4 regions of the Pseudomonas sp. 9.2(2024) genome follow, and region 1 is predicted to be linked to each of the others. Evidence: predicted binding sites of a transcription regulator. Region 1 holds the regulator's gene; each other region holds the start of a gene.

Region 1 (5,407 bases):
TTGACGTTCACCAGCGGGAACGCGAACGCCTGGTTGCCGAGCATCACCATCAGGGTCGGCATGATCGCCAGCGTCAGCGGCACCTTGATGACGATCTTCGAGCCCTGGCCCTTGGTCGAGTAGATGTTGATCGAACCGTTGAGCTGGGAAATCTTGGTCTTCACCACGTCCATGCCGACACCGCGGCCGGACACGTCGGAGATCTCGGTCTTGGTCGAGAAACCCGGGGCGAAAATCAGGTTGTAGCACTCGGTGTCGCTCAGGCGATCGGCGGCATCCTTGTCCATCACACCGCGTTTCACGGCGATGGCGCGCAGGACGTTCGGGTCCATGCCTTTGCCGTCGTCGGAGATCGACAGCAGGATGTGGTCGCCTTCCTGCTCGGCCGCCAGAATCACCTTGCCGCCACGGGCCTTGCCCGAAGCTTCACGTTCTTCCGGCGACTCGATGCCGTGGTCAACCGCGTTGCGCACCAAGTGGACCAGCGGGTCGGCCAGTGCCTCGACGAGGTTCTTGTCGAGGTCGGTCTCTTCGCCCACCAGTTCCAGGTTGATCTCTTTCTTGAGCTGGCGTGCCAGGTCGCGAACCAGACGCGGGAAGCGGCCGAAGACTTTCTTGATCGGCTGCATCCGGGTCTTCATGACCGCGGTCTGCAAGTCGGCGGTGACCACGTCGAGGTTCGACACGGCCTTCTGCATCGACTCGTCGCCGCTGTTCAAGCCCAGGCGCACCAGACGGTTACGCACCAGTACCAGCTCGCCGACCATGTTCATGATTTCGTCGAGACGTGCAGTGTCCACACGCACGGTGGTCTCGGCTTCGCTCGCCGGTTTTTCCGGTGGCGGCGTCGCCGGTGCACGGGCCGGAGCCGGTGCCGCAGCGGCAGCCGGTTTGGCCGGTTCGGCTTTCGGCTCAGGCGCTTTTGCAGCAGGTTTTGCCGCAGCGGCCGGGGCCTTCGCAGCAGGCGCTGCAACAGCAGAAGCATTGCCAGCCGTCACGACGGCACCGGTGGCGACGTCAGTGAACTTGCCTTTGCCATGCAGATCGTCGAGCAGCGATTCGAACTCGTGATCGCTGATCAGATCGCTACCGGCCGCAGCCGCTGCCGGAGCAGCCGTTGCAGGAACCGAAGCAATCGCCGACTCCAGCGCATCAACGGCAAAGTTGCCCTTGCCGTGCAACTGATCGAGCAAGGCCTCGAATTCGTCGTCGGTGATGTCCGAGCTGTCGCCCGCCGCCGGAGCAGCAGGTGCAGCGGCCGCCGGTGCCACGGCGTCGGCCGCGAACTGGCCTTTGCCATGCAACTGGTCGAGCAGCGACTCGAACTCGGCGTCGGTGATTTCATCGCTGGCCGCTTCGGTGGAAGCAGGTGCAGCGGCAGCCGCCGGGGCTTCGGCTTCGGCCTTGACGGCGTTCAGCGAGTCCAGCAACTGTTCAAATTCGTTATCGGTGATGTCACCCGAATCACCTTCGACGACCAGTTCTTCGATCATCTCGGCGACAGGCGAAGCCGGGGCTTCATCCGCCGATTGCGGTTCGGCCAGACGCGCCAGGGCGGCCAGCAGTTCCGGGGTGGCGGCGGTGATCGGGCTGCGATCGCGGACTTCGCTGAACATGCTGTTCACCGCGTCCAGCGCTTCGAGCACCACGTCCATCAGTTCTGCATCGACGCGTCGTTCACCCTTGCGCAGGATGTCGAACACGTTTTCGGCGATGTGACAGCACTCCACCAGCTCGTTGAGCTGAAGGAAGCCGGCGCCCCCTTTTACAGTGTGGAAACCGCGAAAAATTGCGTTGAGCAGATCTGCGTCATCCGGGCGGCTTTCCAGCTCGACCAGTTGTTCGGACAGTTGCTCAAGAATCTCGCCGGCCTCAACCAGGAAATCCTGAAGGATCTCTTCATCGGCGCCGAAGCTCATTAATGGGGTGCTCCTACAGGTCTAAAAACCCAAAAAAACTCAAAATCCAAGGCTGGATAGCAAATCGTCCACATCGTCCTGACCGGACACAACGTCTTCTCGTTTATCGGCATGAATCTGCGGACCTTCACCCTGCGAGAGATGTTTTTGTGGATCTTTTTCAGCAAGCATCGCCGCACGGTCATGTTCGATGCCCGCAAAGCGGTCCACCTGGCTGGCCATGAGCACGAGCTTGAGCAGGTTGCTTTCGACTTCGGTGACCAATTGGGTCACGCGCTTGATCACCTGGCCTGTGAGGTCCTGGTAATCCTGGGCGAGCAGAATGTCGTTCAGATTGCTCGACACCGCGCGGTTGTCCGCGCTGCTGCGTGCCAGAAAACCGTCGACCCGGCGCGCCAGTTCACGGAACTCTTCAGCCCCGACCTCACGGCGCATGAAGCGGCCCCAATCGGCGCTCAAGGCCTGGGCTTCGTCAGCCAGGCCATTGACCACAGGGGTCGCGCTTTCCACCAGATCCATGGTGCGGTTGGCGGCAGCTTCGGTCAGTTTGACCACGTAGCTCAGGCGCTCGGTAGCGTCGGTGATTTGCGACACTTCCTCAGCCTGCGGCATGTGCGGATCGATCTGGAAATTGACGATCGCACTGTGCAGTTCACGCGTGAGCTTGCCCACTTCCTGGTACAGGCCACGGTCACGGGTCTGATTGAGCTCATGGATCAGTTGCACAGCGTCGCCGAACTTGCCTTTTTCAAGGCTCTCGACCAGTTCGACCGCGTGTTTTTTCAGGGTCGACTCAAAATCGCCCTGTGAAGATTCGTTATGCTCCATAGCTCCCCCGCGCGTTCATCAGCCGATGCGTTCGAAAATCTTCTCGATTTTTTCTTTCAACGCCTGGGCCGTGAAAGGTTTGACCACGTAGCCGTTAACGCCGGCCTGGGCCGCTTCGATGATCTGCTCGCGCTTGGCTTCAGCGGTCACCATCAGCACTGGCAGGTGCTTGAGCTTTTCATCGGCACGCACGTGGCGCAGCAGGTCGATACCGGTCATGCCGGGCATGTTCCAGTCGGTCACCAGAAAGTCGATGCTGCCGCTGTTGAGTACCGGAATGGCAGTGGTGCCATCGTCGGCTTCAACGGTGTTGGTGAACCCCAGATCACGCAACAGGTTCTTGATGATCCGCCGCATCGTTGAGAAGTCATCAACGATGAGGATTTTCATGTCTTTGTTCAATTCGACCTCCAAGCAGTCTTAAACGCGCCCAGCACCTGGACGCGCCATTTCAATCAATCCGGCAAAACACTCGATGACTGTCTGGAGCACGACAGATCGAGACCGGTGCCGTTCACCACCGCACCAGCCTCGTTCGCAGTGTCCCCACACTGCCTTCAGCGCGCTCGCCACTCCCCCAAACGCCCCCGCAAGCGGGCCGCGCACTGGCTGTGTAACTGGCTGACCCGCGATTCACTGACGCCAAGGACTTCACCGATCTCCTTGAGGTTCAGCTCTTCGTCGTAGTACAGCGCCAACACCAGTCGCTCACGCTCCGGCAAATTGGCAATCGCGTCCGCCAGCGCGGCCTGGAAACGTTCGTCTTCCAGATCGCGCGACGGCTCCAGATGAGCACTGGCGCCATCCTCGTGCAGCCCTTCGTGTTCGCCGTCCTGCAACAGGTCGTCGAAACTGAACAGCCGGCTGCCCAGGGTGTCGTTCAAAATCCCGTAGTAATCGTCGAGACTCAATTGGAGTTCGGCCGCAACTTCGTGATCTTTAGCGTCACGGCCGGTTTTAGCTTCAATCGAGCGAATTGCGTCGCTGACCATACGGGTATTGCGGTGAACCGAGCGTGGCGCCCAGTCCCCCTTACGGACTTCATCGAGCATCGCACCGCGGATCCGGATGCCCGCGTACGTTTCAAAACTGGCGCCCTTGCTGGCGTCGTATTTGGTCGAGACTTCGAGCAGGCCGATCATCCCGGCCTGGATCAGGTCTTCGACCTGCACACTGGCCGGCAATCGCGCCAGCAAGTGGTAGGCGATGCGTTTGACCAGTGGCGCGTAACGCTCGATCAGCTCGTACTGCGCGTCACGCGCCGACTTCTTGTAGAAATTCATACCGCTGGCGGTCATAGCACAGGTCCTGCCGTTTGCTGCACGAGGCGCTCGACGAAAAATTCGAGGTGGCCGCGCGGGTTGGCGGGCAGCGGCCAGGTGTCGACCTTCTGTGCGATCGCCTTGAACGCCAGTGCGCACTTGGAACGCGGGAAGGCTTCATAGACCGCACGCTGCTTCTGCACCGCCTTGCGCACGCTTTCGTCGTAGGGCACCGCGCCGACGTATTGTAGGGCGACGTCGAGGAAGCGATCCGTGACCTTGGTCAACTTGGCGAACAGATTGCGACCTTCCTGCGGGCTCTGGGCCATGTTGGCCAGGACGCGGAAGCGATTCATGCCGTAATCGCGGTTCAGCAGTTTGATCAGCGCGTAGGCGTCGGTGATCGAGGTCGGCTCGTCACAGACCACCAGCAACACTTCCTGGGCTGCGCGAACGAAACTGACTACCGAGTCACCAATACCCGCAGCGGTGTCGATCACCAGTACGTCGAGATTGTCGCCGATGTCGCTGAACGCCTGAATCAGGCCGGCATGCTGGGCCGGGCTCAGGTGAACCATGCTCTGGGTGCCGGAAGCGGCCGGCACGATGCGGATTCCGCCGGGGCCTTGCAACAGCACGTCGCGCAGCTCGCAGCGGCCTTCGATCACGTCGGCCAGGGTGCGTTTGGGTGTGAGGCCCAGCAGAACGTCGACGTTCGCCAGCCCCAGGTCGGCGTCCAGCAGCATGACCCGACGGCCAAGCTCTGCCAGCGCCAGGGACAAGTTCACTGACACATTAGTCTTGCCGACGCCACCTTTGCCGCCGGTCACCGCGATCACCTGTACGGGATGCATGCTGCCCATGTTATTTCTTTACCTTGTCTTGCATAGACGGAGGCCACATTACTGGCTGCGCGTTCACAACCGGAACAATGCATGGCAGACCATCGATGTAGGTACAAAAACGGTTCATTACCTCAGCCAACCTGCTTGGTCGGACTGTGGTAGATATCAGCGAACATGTCAGCCATGGCTTCTTCGCTGGGTTCTTCCTGCATTTGCACGCTGACGGCGCGGCTGACCAGTTGATGACGGCGCGGCAGATGCAGATCATCCGGAATCCGTGGGCCGTCGGTCAGGTAGGCGACCGGCAGTTCATGACTGATCGCCAGGCTCAGCACTTCGCCAAGGCTGGCCGTCTCATCCAGTTTAGTCAGGATGCAGCCGGCCAGCCCGCAACGCTTGTAACTGTGATAAGCGGCGGTTAGAACCTGTTTCTGGCTGGTGGTTGCCAAGACCAGATAATTTTTTGAGCGAATGCCACGACCGGCCAGACTTTCCAGCTGCATGCGCAGGGCCGGATCGCTGGCTTGCAGGCCGGCGGTATCGATCAGCACCA
Region 2 (5,407 bases), 1.3 Mb from region 1:
AAACTGACCATGCAGTCTGCGTGCCAGCGATTCTAACCTGTTGAAATGTGATGCTGTCAAAAAGGTTTTTCAGCTTGGCGCATGATCGTTCCCACGCTCCGCGTGGGAATGCCTTAATGGACGCTCTGCGTCCGCTTCTGGGACGCGGAGCGTCCCGGGCTGCATTCCCACGCAGAGCGTGGGAACGATCAACGCAGAGGGTTAGAGGCTAAACCGCCCAACCATATTGTTCAGATCCAGCGCCAGGCGCGACAGCTCGTTACTCGCCGCACTGGTCTGATTCGCGCCCGTCGCCGACTGCACCGACAGATCGCGGATGTTCACCAGGTTGCGATCCACTTCCCGTGCCACTTGCGCCTGCTCTTCAGCAGCGCTGGCGATCACCAGGTTGCGCTCGTTGATTTCGACGATGGCCGTGTTGATGGTGTCCAGCGACAGACCGGCGCCACGGGCGATGTTCAGGGTCGACTCGGCGCGCTCGGTGCTGTTGCGCATCGAATCCACGGCGTGTTCGGTGCCGCTCTGGATGCTGCCGATCATGCGCTCGATTTCGCTGGTCGACTGCTGGGTGCGGTGCGCCAGTGCACGGACTTCGTCAGCCACCACGGCAAAACCGCGACCGGCTTCACCGGCACGGGCCGCTTCGATGGCGGCGTTGAGCGCGAGCAGGTTGGTCTGGTCAGCCAGGCCACGGATCACGTCCAGCACCTTGCCGATGTCGCGGGATTCGTTGGCCAGGTCGCCGATCAGGGTCGCGGTGCTCTGCACATCGGCGCTCATGCGTTCGATGGCGCTGACGGTTTCCTGCACCAGATCGCGGCCGTCGCCGGCGGAGGTGGTGGCGTTCTTCGAAGCTTCCGAGGTGCTGACGGCGTTGCGTGCAACTTCTTCCACCGCGCTGGTCATCTCGTTGACCGCCGTGGCGGCCTGCTCGATTTCGTTGTTCTGCTGGGTCAGGCCTCGGGCGCTTTCGTCGGTGACGCTGTTCAGCTCTTCGGCGGCGGAGGCCAGTTGGGTGGCCGAGCCGGAAATCCGCTGCAGGGTGTCGCGCAGCTTCGACTGCATCTTGGCCATGGCCGCCAGCAGGCGCCCGGCTTCGTCGGTGCCGTCCACGTGGATCAGCTGGGTCAGGTTGCCTTCGGCGATGGTTTCCGCTGCATCGAGTGCCTTGGCGATTGGCTTGGTGATGCTGCTGGTCAACAACCAGGCGAACAGGAAGGTCAGGCCGGTGGCGATGATCAACAGGGTCACGACCAGATTGAACGACATCGAATACTGATCCGTGGCGCCCTGATTGGTCTCGGCGATCTGTTGGGTGTTGATCTCCAGCAAACGCGCGAGAGCGGTATTCACCGCTTCGGAATTGGCGAGCAAATCGGTGTTGAGCATCTGCCGCAGTTCGTCGATCTGATTGTTGCGTGACAGAGTCTTCATCCGGTCTTCGAGCTGGCGGTACTGTGCCAGCAACTGCACGTACTGATCGTAAGCCGCGCGTTCTTGCGGGCCATCGATCAGCGGCTCGTAGGCGCGTTGCGCGTCGGTGATCTGCCGGTTGCGCAAATCGAACAGCTCGATGGTTTTTTGCTGGACGTCTGGCTCGCGGTTGATCAGCAACCGATACGACAGCACGCGCAGGCGCAGGGTCAACTGGGTGAATTCGTCGAGGGCCTTGATCGAAGGCACGCTGGCGGTGGCGATGTCTTCGCCTGCTGCGCGGATCTTGCTCATCTGGTTCAGGGCGAACACACCAAGAATCAGCATCAGGCCGCCGATCAGGGCGAAACCGGTGAACGCCCGGGGGGCGATGTTCATATTGCGAAGGGACATGGAGGCGGATACCAGGGAAGGGCCGCATCCGTGCGGGCTGAGACTGCTGTTGGGTGACTTATCGGTCATACGACTAAAGTCTTGAGGTGGTGTGCGTATTTGTCGCATCCGCACGCAAGCGACGAAGTGCAGGAACCAGATTGGCAGATGACAGTCTCTAAGACTCGCAAGAACGGTCGAGCCGCCAGGAAAATCAAGGCCTTGCGCCGGTTTAACCCTGGCGTCAACGACGACTTTTCTTTATCGTACGCGCCCTTTGAAAAAGCCCCGGAAGATCAAAATGTTGGAAGCATCCCTCAGCCAATTGGAACAGCTCGTCAGCGACCTGGTGCAACAAAACCAGACCCTGTCGCAAACCAACCAGACCCTGTCCACGGAACTGGCCCAGGCCAAGGATGAAAACGAAAGCCTGCAACTGAGCCTGATGGAACAGGAAGAAAAGCACGGCGCCACCGCCGCGCGCATCCAGGCCCTGGTTGATCGAGTCAACGCAGGTCCTGTCAGCGCATGAACCACGGCACAGCAGGGGTAAAAGTCATCTCCATCATGGGGGAGGACTATTCGATCAAGGCACCGGCCGGGGAAGAACAGACTCTGCTGGACGCCGCATTGATGCTCAAGGCCGCGCTGGCCGATACCAAGCGCAAATACCCGACCCTGATCGGCGATCGCCTGCTGGTATTGGCGGCGATGAATCTGTGCTCGCAGCAGATTGAAATGAAGAAGCAGCATCAGGAAGAACTCGAGCGTTACCAAGAGCAAGTCAGCGCCACGGTCGAGACCATCGCCAAGACCATCAATCAGGGTTGATGGGGTTGCGCACAACCAAAGAATAAGATTGTCGATTGGTTTGTATACAATCGGCACGGCTGTTGCAGTGTTTCAGCCTCTTATTCTTTGGGGGTGCTCCATGCAGTTCTGGCGTCGCAGTATTCAATGGCAGCTGATCCTCGGTATGGGCACCGCCCTGCTGGTCAGCATTCTGATCGTGGTTGGCATTTATACCCTGGTGGTCAACCGCCTCGCCCAGAGCTATCTGGTCGAACAGGCGCTGCCGTCGAGCATCGAAGCGACGCGCAACGACATCGAACGAATCCTCGTTCAGCCCCTTACCGCCGCCAAGGACATCGCCAGCAACACCATGGTCCGCGACTGGCTGGCCAATGGTGAAGGCTCCGCCAAAACGGCGGGCTTCGCGCAGTATCTGGAAGGTATCCGCGCCGAACACAAGGCGTTTACCGCGCTGATCATCGGCACGGAATCCAATCACTACATCACCGAAAAAGGCCTGGATCGCACCCTGAGTCGCGACAAACCGGCCGATGCGTGGTTCTACTCCTTCCTCGACAGCAATCAGCCGCGAACTCTGAACATCGACAACGACGGAGCCACCGGAGAGCTGGCGCTGTTCATCGATTTGAAGGTGGAGGAGGCCGGCAAAGTGGTCGGTGTCGCGGGCCTTGGTCTGAGTATGAAAGAGCTGTCGGAGCTGATTCACAACTTCAGCTTCGGCGAGCGCGGGAAGGTCTATCTCGTGCGTTCCGACGGTCTTATCCAGGTCCATCCCGAGGCACAGTTCAGCGGCAAGCGCACCTTGAGCGAGCAGATCGGGGTCTCGGCAGCACAAGCGGTCATGGGCCATAAAGTCGCCGCCAACAGCAGCTTTCAGCGCGACGGCGAAGATTTCCTCGCCTTCAGCCTGCCTTTGCGCGACCTCGGCTGGACCCTGGTGGCCGAAGTGCCACGGTCGCAGATCTACGCCGAAGCCCGCCGGGCGATGTGGATGAGCAGCGGCATCGGCCTGGTGGTGGCGCTGGTTTGCCTGGCGCTGGTGATCTGGCTGGCCCAGGGGTTGGTGCGACCGATTCGTCAGGTAACAGCTGCATTGGTAGCAATCGGTAGCGGTGGTGGAGATTTGACTCACCGGTTAGATTCCAGCCGCGCCGATGAGCTGGGCGACCTTGCGCGGGGCTTCAACCGTTTCCTCGACAGTCAGCGCGGGATGATCGGCGAAGTGCTGACCACCAGCGAGCGTCTGCGCGTTGCCGTGGGCCAGGTGGCCAGGGTTGTGGATAACACCGCCGAGCGCTCCGGCCGCCAGCAGGAAATGACCGACATGGTCGCCACCGCCGTCCACGAAATGGGCCTGACGGTGCAGGAAATCGCCCAGAACGCCGGTAATGCGGCGCTCGTCTCGCAAACCGCCCGTGATGAAGCGATGCAGGCGCGGGAAGTGGTCGGCGGGTCGATTCGCCATATAGAAAGTATGTCCGATGAAATTGGCGTCGCGGCCGGCGCGGTGGGTGAGTTGGCGCATCAGGTGGCGTCGATTGATCAGGTGCTGGCGGTGATTCGCGGGGTGTCGGAGCAGACCAATCTGTTGGCGTTGAACGCTGCCATCGAGGCAGCCCGAGCCGGCGATATGGGGCGTGGTTTTGCGGTGGTGGCCGATGAAGTGCGCACCTTGGCGCGTCGGACTCAGGCGTCTACCGACGAGATCCAGCAGATGATCGGCAGCCTCAAGCAGGGGGCGGAGAATGCTGTGTCTTCAATGCGTACCGGGCAGGCCGCGACGGGGACAGGAGTTGAGTCGAGCCAGCGTACGGGGGCTTCTTTGACTGCGATTACCGGGCAGGTCGAGCGCATCAGCGACATGAACCATCAGGTGGCGACGGCGACTGAGGAACAGTCGGTTGTGACTGAGGAGATCAACCGTAACGTGCAGGGGATTTCCGATCTGGCCCGGGCGACGGCGGGGGAGGTTCGGGCGTGTCGCGAGGATTGTCAGATGCTGCAGCGTTTGGCGGATGATCTGGCGCGGCAGATGGGTGGGTTCAAGTTGGTTTGAGTGCCAAGAGCCAAAGAGCCCCTCACCCTAGCCCTCCCGAAACGTCGGACCGCCCGGAGGGAGAGGGGACCGATTGGGGGATGCTCTGGAGATGCGTCGACCTGAAAGTGCTTCGCCGAATCCATAATCAAATCGGTTTTTCAGGTCGATGTACGGCGCAAGACACCTCGGTCGGCTCCCTCTCCCTCCGGGCGGTCCGACGTTTCGGGAGGGTTGGGGTGAGGGCCGGCTTTAGAACCACGCATCCTGCATTGCCAGACACGTATCATCCCGCGCCTCCAGCAACGCCAGCTCATGCTGGCACCCCGGCACTTCCCACGTCAGAAAATAACGCGCCGCCTGCAACTTGCCCTTATAGAAGTCGACATCCGCCGCATTCCCCTTGGCCAACCCTTCCTCAGCCCGAATCGCCTGCTCCAGCCAGCGCCAGCCAATCACCGCGTGCCCGAATACCTTCAGGTACAGCGCCGAATTCGCCAGACTGCTGTTGACCTTGCCCTGAGCCAGGTCGGTCAGCAGACCGATGGTCACCGTCTGCAGGCGCGCGACCAGTTTCTCCAACGGCTCACGCAGTGCGGTCAACGATTCGTACGCGACTGCGCGCTCGGCGGTGTCGGCGATCAGTCGAATCAGCTGCTTGAGCCCGGCACCACCGTTCTGCGCCAGTTTGCGCCCGAGCAAGTCCAGCGACTGAATGCCGTGGGTGCCTTCGTGGATGGGGTTCAGGCGGTT
Region 3 (5,407 bases), 2.4 Mb from region 1:
AAAGAGCAGCACCGGAAGGACGGCAAGGGACAGGACTTTAGCCTTGAGACTCAGGCGCATGGGGGCTCACTCTTTTGGTTTTATTGGCGTGGTTAAAGGCTTTAACGGCACGCGTAACCAAAAGTTGAGCTGCAGCTTGAGAACGACACCTCGACGCCGATCGTTCCCACGCTCTGCGTGGGAATGCCTCTTGTGACGCTCTGCGTCACGCTTTGGGACGCGGAGCGTCCCGGGCTGCATTCCCACGCAGAGCGTGGGAACGATCACGGGAGTTAAAGGACCATCGCAGCCACCCAGCCAAACGCCAGCAGCGGCAGGTTGTAGTGCAGGAAGGTCGGAACAACGGTGTCCCAGATGTGGTGGTGCTGGCCGTCGATGTTCAGACCGGAGGTCGGGCCAAGGGTCGAGTCTGACGCGGGCGAACCGGCATCGCCCAAGGCCCCGGCCGTGCCGACGATGCAGACAATGGCAATCGGGCTGAAACCCAGTTGCACGCACAGCGGCACGAAAATCGCCGCCAGAATCGGCACCGTGGAAAACGACGAGCCTATGCCCATGGTCACCAGAAGACCGACCAGCAGCATCAGCAACGCACCGATGCCCTTGCTGTGGTTGATCCACGACGCCGAAGACTCGACCAGCGTCTGCACCTCGCCAGTGGCCTTCATCACTTCGGCGAATCCGGAAGCGGCGATCATGATGAAGCCGATCATCGCCATCATCTTCATGCCTTCGGTAAACAGGTCATCCGTCTCGCGCCATTTGACGATGCCCGACGCCGAAAAGATCAGGAAACCGGCCAGCGCCCCGATAATCATCGAATCCAGCAGCAACTGAATAATGAAAGCTGCGGCAATGGCGACACCGGCGATCAACAGACTGCGCGGGTTGTACTGCACTGCCACCTGCTCGACCTGCTCGATTTTTCCCAGGTCGTATACGCGCTTCTTGCGGTAACTGATAAAGGCGATGCCCAGCCCCACCAGCATGCCCAGCGCCGGAATCCCCATGGCATGGGTGACGTTGATCCCGCTGATGTCCACGCCACTGCGGGCAACGTTGGCCAGCAGGATCTCGTTGAGGAAAATGTTGCCGAAGCCAACCGGCAGGAACATGTACGGCGTGATCAGGCCGAAGGTCATGACGCAGGCGATCAACCGGCGGTCCAGTTGCAGCTTGGTCAGTACATATAAAAGCGGCGGCACCAGCAGCGGAATGAACGCAATATGAATCGGCAGGATGTTCTGCGACGCGATCGCCACCACCCACAGCAGGCCGATCAGCATCCATTTGACGCTGCCGCCACCGGTCGCATGCTGGCGGTCGACCATCGCCAGAGCCTTGTCGGCCAGCGCGTGGGCCAGACCGGACTTGGCAATCGCCACGGCGAAAGCGCCGAGCAACGCGTAGGACAACGCCACTGTCGCCCCGCCACCCAGGCCACTGTTGAAGGCCTTGAGCGTGGCGTCGATGCCCAGACCACCGGTCAGGCCACCAACCAGCGCACCGACGATCAACGCGATCACCACATGCACCCGGGACAGGCTGAGGATCAGCATGACGCCGACCGCAGCAATCACTGCATTCATTTCACTACCTCGAAAACACGACGGTAAAGCCATTCACCGCCAGACAGGATGAGTCCGGCCGACAAGCCACGAGGGTCGCCAGCGGATTTGCATAGAGGGTCTTATTAGAAGGGCGCGCACTGTGCCGCAGCGCGGGCGCAGTGTCAAAGCGACTGGTCGCAACACTGTGTAACTTTCCATGATCAATCCGCTGAACAAGGCATATCCGCCACAACATGCGTCAATTCGCCCTATTGCATTTACGCCATAAAGAAAGCCGAACCGCGGCCGTTACAGTGCAAAGTCTCAGATATTTATCGAATAAGGACGTTTCCATGTCACTCAGACAACTTTCCATTCAATGGAAAATCACCCTGCTCGCCGGGCTCTGCCTGGCCGGTATCGTGACCCTGTTGGTGGGTCTTTCGCTGTATCGCATGGAGCACAGTTCCGAACTGGTGAAAGCTTCGAGCATGGAAATGCTCACCGAATCGGCCCAGGCCCGCATCGAATCCCAGGGCGAAGTCCAGGCAGCGGGCATTCGCCAGCAGTTCATGGACGCCTATCAATATGGCCACGGGTTCTCGCGTCAGGTGCTGTTCCTGCGCGAACAGGCCGAGAAGCGCTTCCTCGATGCCTTCGACTTGCGCGAGGACATGACCCGTCAGGTGAAATCGGCGCTGCAGGCCAATCCGGATCTGCTCGGCCTGTCGCTGGTGTTCGAAGCCAACGCGCTGGACGGCAAGGACGAACTGTTTGCCGGCCAGGCAGAACTCGGCAGCAACGACAAGGGCCGCTTCGCCCTGTACTGGTCGCAGCCGACCCCGGGTAAGGTGACCTCGATGGCCCTGCCGGAAAGCGACATGACCGACACCAGCACCGGCCCCACCGGCCAGGCCGCCAACGCCTGGTTCACCTGCCCGCGCACCACGCTCAAGCCGTGCGTGATCGAACCCTACTTCTATGTGATCGACGGGCAAAAGGTGCTGATGACCAGCATCGTGTTCCCGCTGATGGTCAACGGCAAAGTCATCGCGTCGCTGTCGGTGGATATCAACCTCAACAGCCTGCAAGCGATCAGCCAGAGCGCCAGCAAGAAGCTCTACGACGGCCAGACCGCCGTGAGCATCATCAGCCCCGCCGGCCTGCTCGCCGGTTACAGCCCGGATGCCAATAAACTCAGCCAGCGCCTGGATGCCGTGGACACCACCAGCGGCGCCGAGCTGCTGCGCCTGCTCGCTTCGAGCCACACCGTCAGCAGCCTGCACAGCAACGCGCAACTGAAAGTGCTGTCGCCGTTCCAGCCGATTCCCGGCGGCCCGTCGTGGGGCGTGCTGCTCGATGTGCCGGAGAAAGTGCTGGTCAGCCGCGCCGAAGCGCTCAAGCAGCAACTGGATGCCAGCAACACCTCGGGCACCCTCATCGAACTGAGCCTGGGCGTGCTCGCCGCGCTGATCGGCCTGCTGCTGGTGTGGCTGATGGCCCGCAGCGTGACCAAACCGATCCTCGGCGTGGCCCATATGCTGGAAGACATCGCCAGCGGCGAAGGCGACCTGACCCGCCGTCTGGCCTACGACAAGAAGGACGAGCTCGGTCAACTGGCTGGCTGGTTCAACCGCTTCCTCGACAAGCTGCAACCGATCATCGCCGAGGTGAAACGCTCGGTGCAGGACGCGCGCAACACTGCCGATCAGTCTTCGGCCATCGCCACTCAGACCAGCGCCGGCATGGAGCAGCAATACCGTCAGGTCGATCAGGTCGCCACCGCGTCCCACGAAATGAGCGCCACCGCCCAAGACGTGGCCCGCAGCGCCGCGCAAGCCGCCGAAGCCGCCAAGGATGCCGACCGCGCCACCCGTCAGGGCCTGACCGTGATCGACCGCACCACCGCCAGCATCGACACCCTCGCCGCCGACATGAGCGCAGCGATGGTGCAGGTCGAAGGCCTGGCCGCCAACAGCGAGAAAATCGGCACCGTGCTGGAAACCATCCGCGCCATCGCCGAACAGACCAACCTGCTGGCTCTCAACGCCGCCATCGAAGCCGCCCGCGCCGGTGAAGCCGGACGCGGTTTTGCGGTGGTCGCCGACGAAGTGCGCAACCTCGCCCGCCGCACCCAAGAGTCGGTGGAAGAAACCCGTCAGGTCATCGAGCAATTGCAGAACGGCACCCAGGACGTGGTCGGCTCGATGGGCAACAGCCATCGTCAGGCCCAGGGCAGCGTCGAACAGGTCGGCCAGGCCGTGACCGCGCTGCGTCAGATCGGCGATGCGGTGACGGTGATCAGCGACATGAACCTGCAGATCGCCAGCGCTGCCGAAGAGCAGAGCGCGGTGGCCGAAGAGATCAACAACAACGTGGCGACGATTCGTGATGTGACGGAGTCGCTCTCGGGACAGGCGAATGAATCGGCGCGGGTGAGTCAGTCGCTCAATAGCCTGGCGAATCAGCAGCAGAGTTTGATGGATCAGTTTCGGGTTTGATTCTTGAATGTGGGGTGTCAGTTAAATCGATCCCCCTCACCCCAGCCCTCTCCCCCAGGGGGCGAGGGGGAAAGGGAGCAGATCTCCAAGGTGTTCAAAACCTGAGTTCGACTCAGGACTTTCAGGTCGATGTATCCCATACATCCGCCTCGGTCAGTCCCCTCTCCCTCCGGGAGAGGGTTAGGGTGAGGGGGCTTTTAAAGGCTACCGCCGAGGCAACTGAATCTCCACGTTCAACCCACCCCACTCGCTTTCGCCCAACACCAAAACCCCACCCCACGTCTCGACAATATCCCGCACAATCCCCAGCCCCAACCCATGCCCATGGGTCTGCTCATCCAGCCGCGCTCCCCGGCTGAACACCTGAGCCCGCTGCGCCTCGGGAATCCCCGGCCCGTCATCCTCCACGCTCAGCACAAAACCTTCGGCCGTTTCGACCACGCTCAACCGCACCTCGGCATCCGCCCATTTGCAAGCGTTGTCCAGCAGGTTGCCAAGCAGTTCCAGCAGATCCTCACGATCCCACGGCAATTGCAGGCCCGGCGGTGCCACGTAACTCAACTCCAGATGCTCGCCATGGATCATGTTCAACGTCGACAGCAGCCCCGGTAGCTCGGCGTCGCAATCGAACAGCGCTCCCGGCAACGCATCGCCAGAGAGCCGCGCACGGTTGAGCTCGCGGTTCAGCCGTTGCTGAACCTGCTCCAGTTGTTCCTTGAGAATCTTGCGCAGTTCCGGATGCGCGTCGAGCCTTTCACTCGATGCCAGACTGAGCAGCACCGCCAACGGGGTTTTCAGCGCGTGCCCGAGATTGCCCAGGGCATTGCGCGAGCGCTTGAGGCTGTCTTCGGTGTGCGCCAGCAAATGGTTGATCTGCGCCACCAGCGGCTCCAGTTCCGCCGGTACTTGTTCATCGAGTTGTGAACGCTGGCCCTGCTGCAACTGGGCGATCTGTTCACGAGCCTTTTCCAGCGGACGCAACGCGCGGCGCACGGTCAGGCGTTGCAGCAACAGAATCAGCAGCAACCCGGCCAGCCCGAGGCCGAGACCGATCTGGCGCATGCGCTGGAAGCTCTCGCGCACCGGCGTGTAATCCTGGGCCACGCTGATGGAAATCGACTGGCCGAGCCGTCGATAGTCCGAACGCAGCACCAGCAATTGCTGGCCGTCCGGCCCCAGTTGCAGGTTGCTGTGCAGGCCGGAGCGTTCGAGCAGCGGCAGATCCTGATCCCACAACGAGCGGGAGCGCCAATGGCTGTCGGCGAAATCGATGCGGAAGTAATGCCCGGAAAACGGTCGCTGGTAGGCTGGCGACAAGTGCCGCTCATCCAGCTGCAAGCCTTGCGGGCCGCGAAC
Region 4 (5,407 bases), 1.2 Mb from region 1:
GCAGCGCTACGACGTCGGAGACAGCGGCCGCTGGATTCCGGGCCTGTGTGACTGCGGGCTGCCCACGCCGCGTTTCGAACTGCTGCAACGTCACGGCAGGTTGATGCGCATCGGCACGGACTTCATCTGCCTGGCGCTACTGGCGGAGCACCTGCAGACCGAGTTCCAGCTGATCCTCGAACATGCCCCCGACGGACTCGAGCGCATGCGCTTTCGCAGTCCACGGCAACCCGATGATGTTCAGCGTCGCCTGCTGGAGTATCCGACGCTGGCCACGCTCATCCAGACGGGTCTTCTGACCGTGGACGTGGAGGTCTGCTGCAGCGACGGATTTACTCGTAACAAACACAGCGGCAAGACACCGCTGCTGATCGACAATCGGGGTGTCGGTCCCCGCGCAAACAGGCAAGGAGCCGCTCATGAACACAGGGTTTGAACTGCAAGAACTGGTCACGTTTGCACGAGAGCATTCGGGCTTTTATGCGAACCACTTCGCCGACGTTTCCCTGCCCGTCACATCTCTGGAACAATTGCCGGTGATTGACCCCGTTGCTTACTGGAAAGGCAGTCATGACCTCGACCACTGGCCCGTCATGACGGCGCCTTTGAATGACGCGCTGATCCTCAAAACGGGAGGAACTACCAGTGACGGCAAGTTTTCACTGTTCCGGCGCGAGGAATGGCAGACGCTGGTGGCGGACTTCGGTCGCAGTCTCGGCTCGCAGTTGAGCCCCGGCGACCGCGTCGCCAACCTGTTTTTCGTCGGCGACCTGTATGCCAGTTTCATCTTTACCCACGATGCGCTGGCGCATGTACAAACGGAGGTTATCGAGTTTCCCTTCACCGGCCATATCGACCCAAGTGTCCTGGCCGATGCGATTACCCGGCACCGGATCAACGTCCTGGCCGGTGTGCCTGCCCACCTGTTGACTTTCGCAGCATGGCTCGAACAACACGGCCGGGTTCTGAAGGAAGTCACCACCCTGCTCTACGCCGGTGAAAGCCTGTTTGATGCTCAGTTGCAGCGGCTGGCGCGAGTGTTTCCCCAGGCCCGGGTGGCCTCCATCGGCTACGCCAGTGTCGATGCCGGATTCATTGGCGCCAGCCATCGTGACTGTGCCCTGGGCGAGCATCGGATCCCCGAAAGTCACGGTGTGCTGGAAATTCTCGACGAGCACACCGGTGAAGTGATCGATGAATGCGACCGGGTCGGGCGCCTGGTGATGACCAATCTCACGCGCCGTTTGATGCCCCTGATCCGCTACCCGGTGGGCGATCGTGCTTGCTGGCGAGAGCCGTCGGGAACGCCCCGGCGCAAGTTCGCGTTGATGGGCCGCTGCGCCGACAGCCAGCGCGTGCGGGTGGGCATACTGAACCTGCTGCCGCAATCGATCGGCGACACCGTATGGCGCGTCACCGGCAGCGATGATTGGCAACTGGTGATCGAGCAGGACGGCGCCATGGATATCCTGAGCCTGCACTGGGCGCCGGACGCCCTGACACCTGCGAACGCTGAGGCCGACCAGACGCTGCACAGTGCCTTGATCGAAGACTATCCGTTGATCAAGCAACTGAGCGCCGATCACCTGCTGGTATTGCGGATTCGCTGCTGCAAGGTTCAGGAACTGGCACGCCATCCACGCTCCGGCAAGCGTCAACGTGTGCTCGATCGGCGCGTCTACAACGGCACTGGCCAGGAGCCTTGCTGATGGAAGCGATCACCCTGCGAGGCTACCGCACCAGTGACGCTCCGGCGGTCAGTCGCCTGTTCAGAAAGATCTACGGCGACCATTACGCCCAGCCGCATGTGTATCTGCCCCGGATGATCAGCCAGAACCATGCCGACGGCCGCTGGCACTCGTTGGTGGCGGTGGCGAACGGTCAAGTGGCTGGGCATTCCACATTGATTCTCGACAAAGAATCGTCCCTCGCCGAACTGGCACTGAGCGTGGTGGATCCGCAGATCCGTGGGCAAAACGTCGCCACGCAACTGAGTCGACAGTTGCTGATCCATGCGCAGGCGCTGGGATATCAGGGGGTCACGATCAAGCAAATGACCCATCATCCCTACACCCAGAAAATGGCTGCCGGCCTTGGTTTTCACAACACCGGCTTGTTGCCCGACCATGCACCGTCGCCCTTTGGCGGCGCGGTGACGGAATCGCTGGTAATGGGTTACGCCCCGGTCGATGGTTATCAGCGCCCGCTGCCGGCCTTGACCTGGCCGGACGAATGCCGTGAGTTCATGCAGCAGATGTGCGACGTGTTCGGAACGCGGTCGAACGTGTCGCCCTGGGTCGGCGCACCGGCGCAGCTGGAACAGCGATGGGGGCGATATGACGGGATTTTCAGTGAAGTGGACGACAGTTTGATCAAGCAGCTGCAACAACTGCCCGGACATTGGCTGATTTCGATCAGGCTCAGGCTGGCACAAGGGTTTGACAATGCCTGGCGCCGGTTATCGACGATGGGGTTCGTGTTCAGCGGGCTGGCGCCCGATGACAGAAGTGCAGGATGGCTGGCGCTTTTTCATCGCGGTTTCCAGCCAAAATCCTTGACGCTGCATTGCCCGCAGATGCAGCGGTTGCATGACGGGATGCAGCGGCAGGTCGCCTTGCGCCCAAAACTCCACGCTTGCGGCAATCGCCCATAAACGAAAGGGCCCGCCCCGTTACCGGGGCGGGCCCTGTCTATCATGCCTTGGCTTTGACACCTTGATCGGTAGGAGGCTTGCGCTCCCCGCCCTGACCGTAAGTCTGCAGGTTCTGCAGTACGTAAATGGCTTTCTTGTACTCGGGGATCAACGTATTCGCGTACTTGTTGCCCTTGAGATTGTTGTTCTGGATGGTATCCAGTTGTGTCGCGAAATATTCCAGCGCATTGAACTTGGCATCCGGATCCTTCTGGATGCCGAAGCGATCGAACTTGTCGCCGGCATTGAGCAAGGTCATGGACGTGATCTCGGAAATCAGGCCCCGGCTACGCAACATTGCACTGAGGCTGCCCAATTGCTTGGCTGAAACATTGGTGGGATCGAAACCCTTGATGTTCTTGTGCAGACCCTGCTTGTCCATCTCTGCGGTACTGATCGCGGTGGGGTCGTTGCCGACCAGGGCCAGCATCTGCTTGACCTTCACACTTTGAGAAACCGGTTTGCTCGAGCTTCCTGTATCTCGAACCAGCAAACCCGCCTTGGGTTGCCAGGCACCGGTATAGCCGATAGTCATGAGCAAGCTCCTTGCGAGGAAAACATGAAAAATTCCTTGTTGAACCACTTTTGAATTGCCCGGAGTATCGGCCGGCAAACTAATGGCACCAACTCCTTTCTGCACTTTTTTACAATTTTTGTACATTCACGATACAAACCGGCAACAGCCCCGGAAATACGGGACTAGAGCGTTCATGACAATGTGATGAAAGTGGATTTATTGCTCTAATGTTCGGGACGGTTAGTTATCGTGTATCAGACCCGATACGTTCCTTTGGTCGGGATCGCCTCTTTTAGGACGAAAGTACCTAAAGCTTCCCGAAGACCCGACGATACGTTAGGAAACCCGCGCTGTTTGTTTCCCCTGCCCACAATAAGAATCCCTGCTCAAGGACCGGTTTCCATGCCCGCATTCCGCACCATTCAGGCTCGTTACACGCTGTTTCTGGTTCTGTTCATTCTGTTGTTGTCGGTGCTCACCGTGGTTGGCATCAGCCAATTGGTCGCGCCCAAGTTGCGCCACACCGAAGAGCAAGTGGTGCTCAACCGCATTGCTGAAGTGGCCGAGCAAATCCAGGGCGAACTGAACAAGGTCCAGGCGCAACAGCGCAGCATCACCCAGACCATCCCGCTGCTCGACAGCGCGGCCATCGACACCGTGTTGCCGGGGCTGGTGGATCAATACGGCGAACTGAAAGTCTTCGGCGGCGGCATCTGGCCGCTGCCCGGTCAGCGTGAGGCCGGACGCAACAAGTTCAGTACGTTCTGGCACCGCGATGCCTCCGGCAAACTGGCGGTGAACACCTTCTGGAACAGCGACGCGGCCCCCAACTATTACGACCAGAGCTGGTACAAGGGCGGCATGCAGACCCCGCGCGGCCAATGCGCCTGGGCCGCTGCCTATAAAGATGACGCCAGCGCCGAACCGCGCACCAACTGCGCCATGGCCATCCAGAAAAACGGCAGCGCCTGGGGCGTCTCGACCATCGACGTGACATTGGGCTTCTTCAACGAGTTGGTGGCGCGCAAGGAAAAAGACCTCAACGCCGAAATGCTGATCGTCGAGGCCGACGGCAAGATCATCAGCAACAGCTCGCGCATCAGCGGGCCGATCGTGCTGAAGAACATCAGCGAACTGGCCGGCGGCTCGACCTTCGCCAGCCAGGTCAAGGCCGGACTGCAAAATCGCGAGCAGGCGCAGCGCGTCGAATTCGACAACCACGGTGAAGCCAGCACCTTCTTCATGCGCCCGATCGAAGGCACCCCGTGGTTCCTCGCCACCGCACTGCCGACCAAAATGCTCACCGCCCAGCGTGACGACGTGCTCAGCAGCCTGAGCCTGCTGCAGATTCCGCTGGTGATCCTGCTGGTGCTGTTGCAGGTCTACGCGATTCGCCAACTGGTTTCGCGCATGAAAGCGCTGAAAGCCAACATCGATTCGCTGTCCAGCGGTGATGCCGACCTGACCCGGCGCATCACCATCCGCGCTGAAGATGAGCTCGGCGCCATCGGGCATTCGGTCAACACCTTTATCGCCTATCTGCAGAACATGATCGGCGAAGTCACCCAGGCCACTGGTGCAATGGCTTCGAGCCTCGACAACCTGCAGCGTACCTCGGCGCACACCAGTCAGATTCTGCTGCGCCACGCTTCGGAAACCGACCAGACCGTCACCGCCATCAACGAGATGAGTTCGACCGCTGAAAGCGTCGCCCAGAATGCCGCTGAAACCGCAGCCTTCACCCAGCGCGCCAACGAAAACGCCGACCGTTCGCGAGTGGTGGTTGGCGAAGCGTCAAGCAGCGTGGTCGCACTGATCGACGAAGTGGCCAGCGCCACCCACAAGGTCGAAAGCATGCAGCAGGACGCCCAGCGCATCACCGAAATCCTCGGCGTGATCGGCGCCATCGCCGGCCAGACCAACCTGCTGGCGCTTAACGCGGCAATTGAAGCAGCGCGTGCCGGAGAACAGGGCCGTGGTTTTGCGGTGGTGGCAGACGAAGTGCGTGCCCTCGCCGCCCGTACCCAGGCCAGCACCTCGGAAATCAACGAAATGTTGAGCCGTCTGACCCAAGGTGTGAGCTCGTCGGTCAGCGCCATGGAAAACACCCAGGCCAGCTGCCAGTCGGCCGCCGACGCCACTGCGCGAGTCAACAGCGGCCTCGACGAGATGGCCGGCTCCGTCAGCCACATCAACAG

The links. The regulator FliA, encoded in region 1, starts transcription of late flagellar genes. The targets are predictions, from matches to a motif close to CTAAAGTTTNNNNNNNNNNNGCCGNTAA.
Region 2: the regulator FliA is predicted to act here: its motif matches at 1,886-1,913, upstream of ABFB52_RS03320 (methyl-accepting chemotaxis protein).
Region 3: the regulator FliA is predicted to act here: its motif matches at 1,836-1,863, upstream of ABFB52_RS19590 (methyl-accepting chemotaxis protein).
Region 4: the regulator FliA is predicted to act here: its motif matches at 3,517-3,544, upstream of ABFB52_RS14235 (methyl-accepting chemotaxis protein).

What each region holds. Positions count from the first base shown of each region.
Region 1 is NZ_CP155585.1:2,009,968-2,015,374, reverse strand. Features, by position in the region: gene ABFB52_RS09050 (chemotaxis protein CheA) at 1-1,919, opposite strand, end outside; gene ABFB52_RS09045 (protein phosphatase CheZ) at 1,959-2,747, opposite strand; gene ABFB52_RS09040 (chemotaxis response regulator CheY) at 2,766-3,137, opposite strand; gene fliA (RNA polymerase sigma factor FliA) at 3,305-4,045, opposite strand; gene fleN (flagellar synthesis regulator FleN) at 4,042-4,872, opposite strand; gene flhF (flagellar biosynthesis protein FlhF) at 4,986-5,407, opposite strand, start outside.
Region 2 is NZ_CP155585.1:740,043-745,449, forward strand. Features, by position in the region: gene ABFB52_RS03320 (methyl-accepting chemotaxis protein) at 202-1,827, opposite strand; gene ABFB52_RS03325 (hypothetical protein) at 2,108-2,338, shown strand; gene ABFB52_RS03330 (cell division protein ZapA) at 2,335-2,637, shown strand; gene ABFB52_RS03335 (methyl-accepting chemotaxis protein) at 2,738-4,675, shown strand; gene ABFB52_RS03340 (acyl-CoA dehydrogenase) at 4,907-5,407, opposite strand, start outside.
Region 3 is NZ_CP155585.1:4,367,005-4,372,411, forward strand. Features, by position in the region: gene ABFB52_RS19580 (methyl-accepting chemotaxis protein) at 1-60, opposite strand, end outside; gene ABFB52_RS19585 (Na+/H+ antiporter NhaC family protein) at 273-1,589, opposite strand; gene ABFB52_RS19590 (methyl-accepting chemotaxis protein) at 1,904-4,051, shown strand; gene ABFB52_RS19595 (sensor histidine kinase) at 4,256-5,407, opposite strand, start outside.
Region 4 is NZ_CP155585.1:3,179,690-3,185,096, reverse strand. Features, by position in the region: gene ABFB52_RS14255 (aldehyde dehydrogenase family protein) at 1-436, shown strand, start outside; gene ABFB52_RS14250 (AMP-binding protein) at 420-1,709, shown strand; gene ABFB52_RS14245 (GNAT family N-acetyltransferase) at 1,709-2,653, shown strand; gene ABFB52_RS14240 (hypothetical protein) at 2,694-3,227, opposite strand; gene ABFB52_RS14235 (methyl-accepting chemotaxis protein) at 3,612-5,407, shown strand, end outside.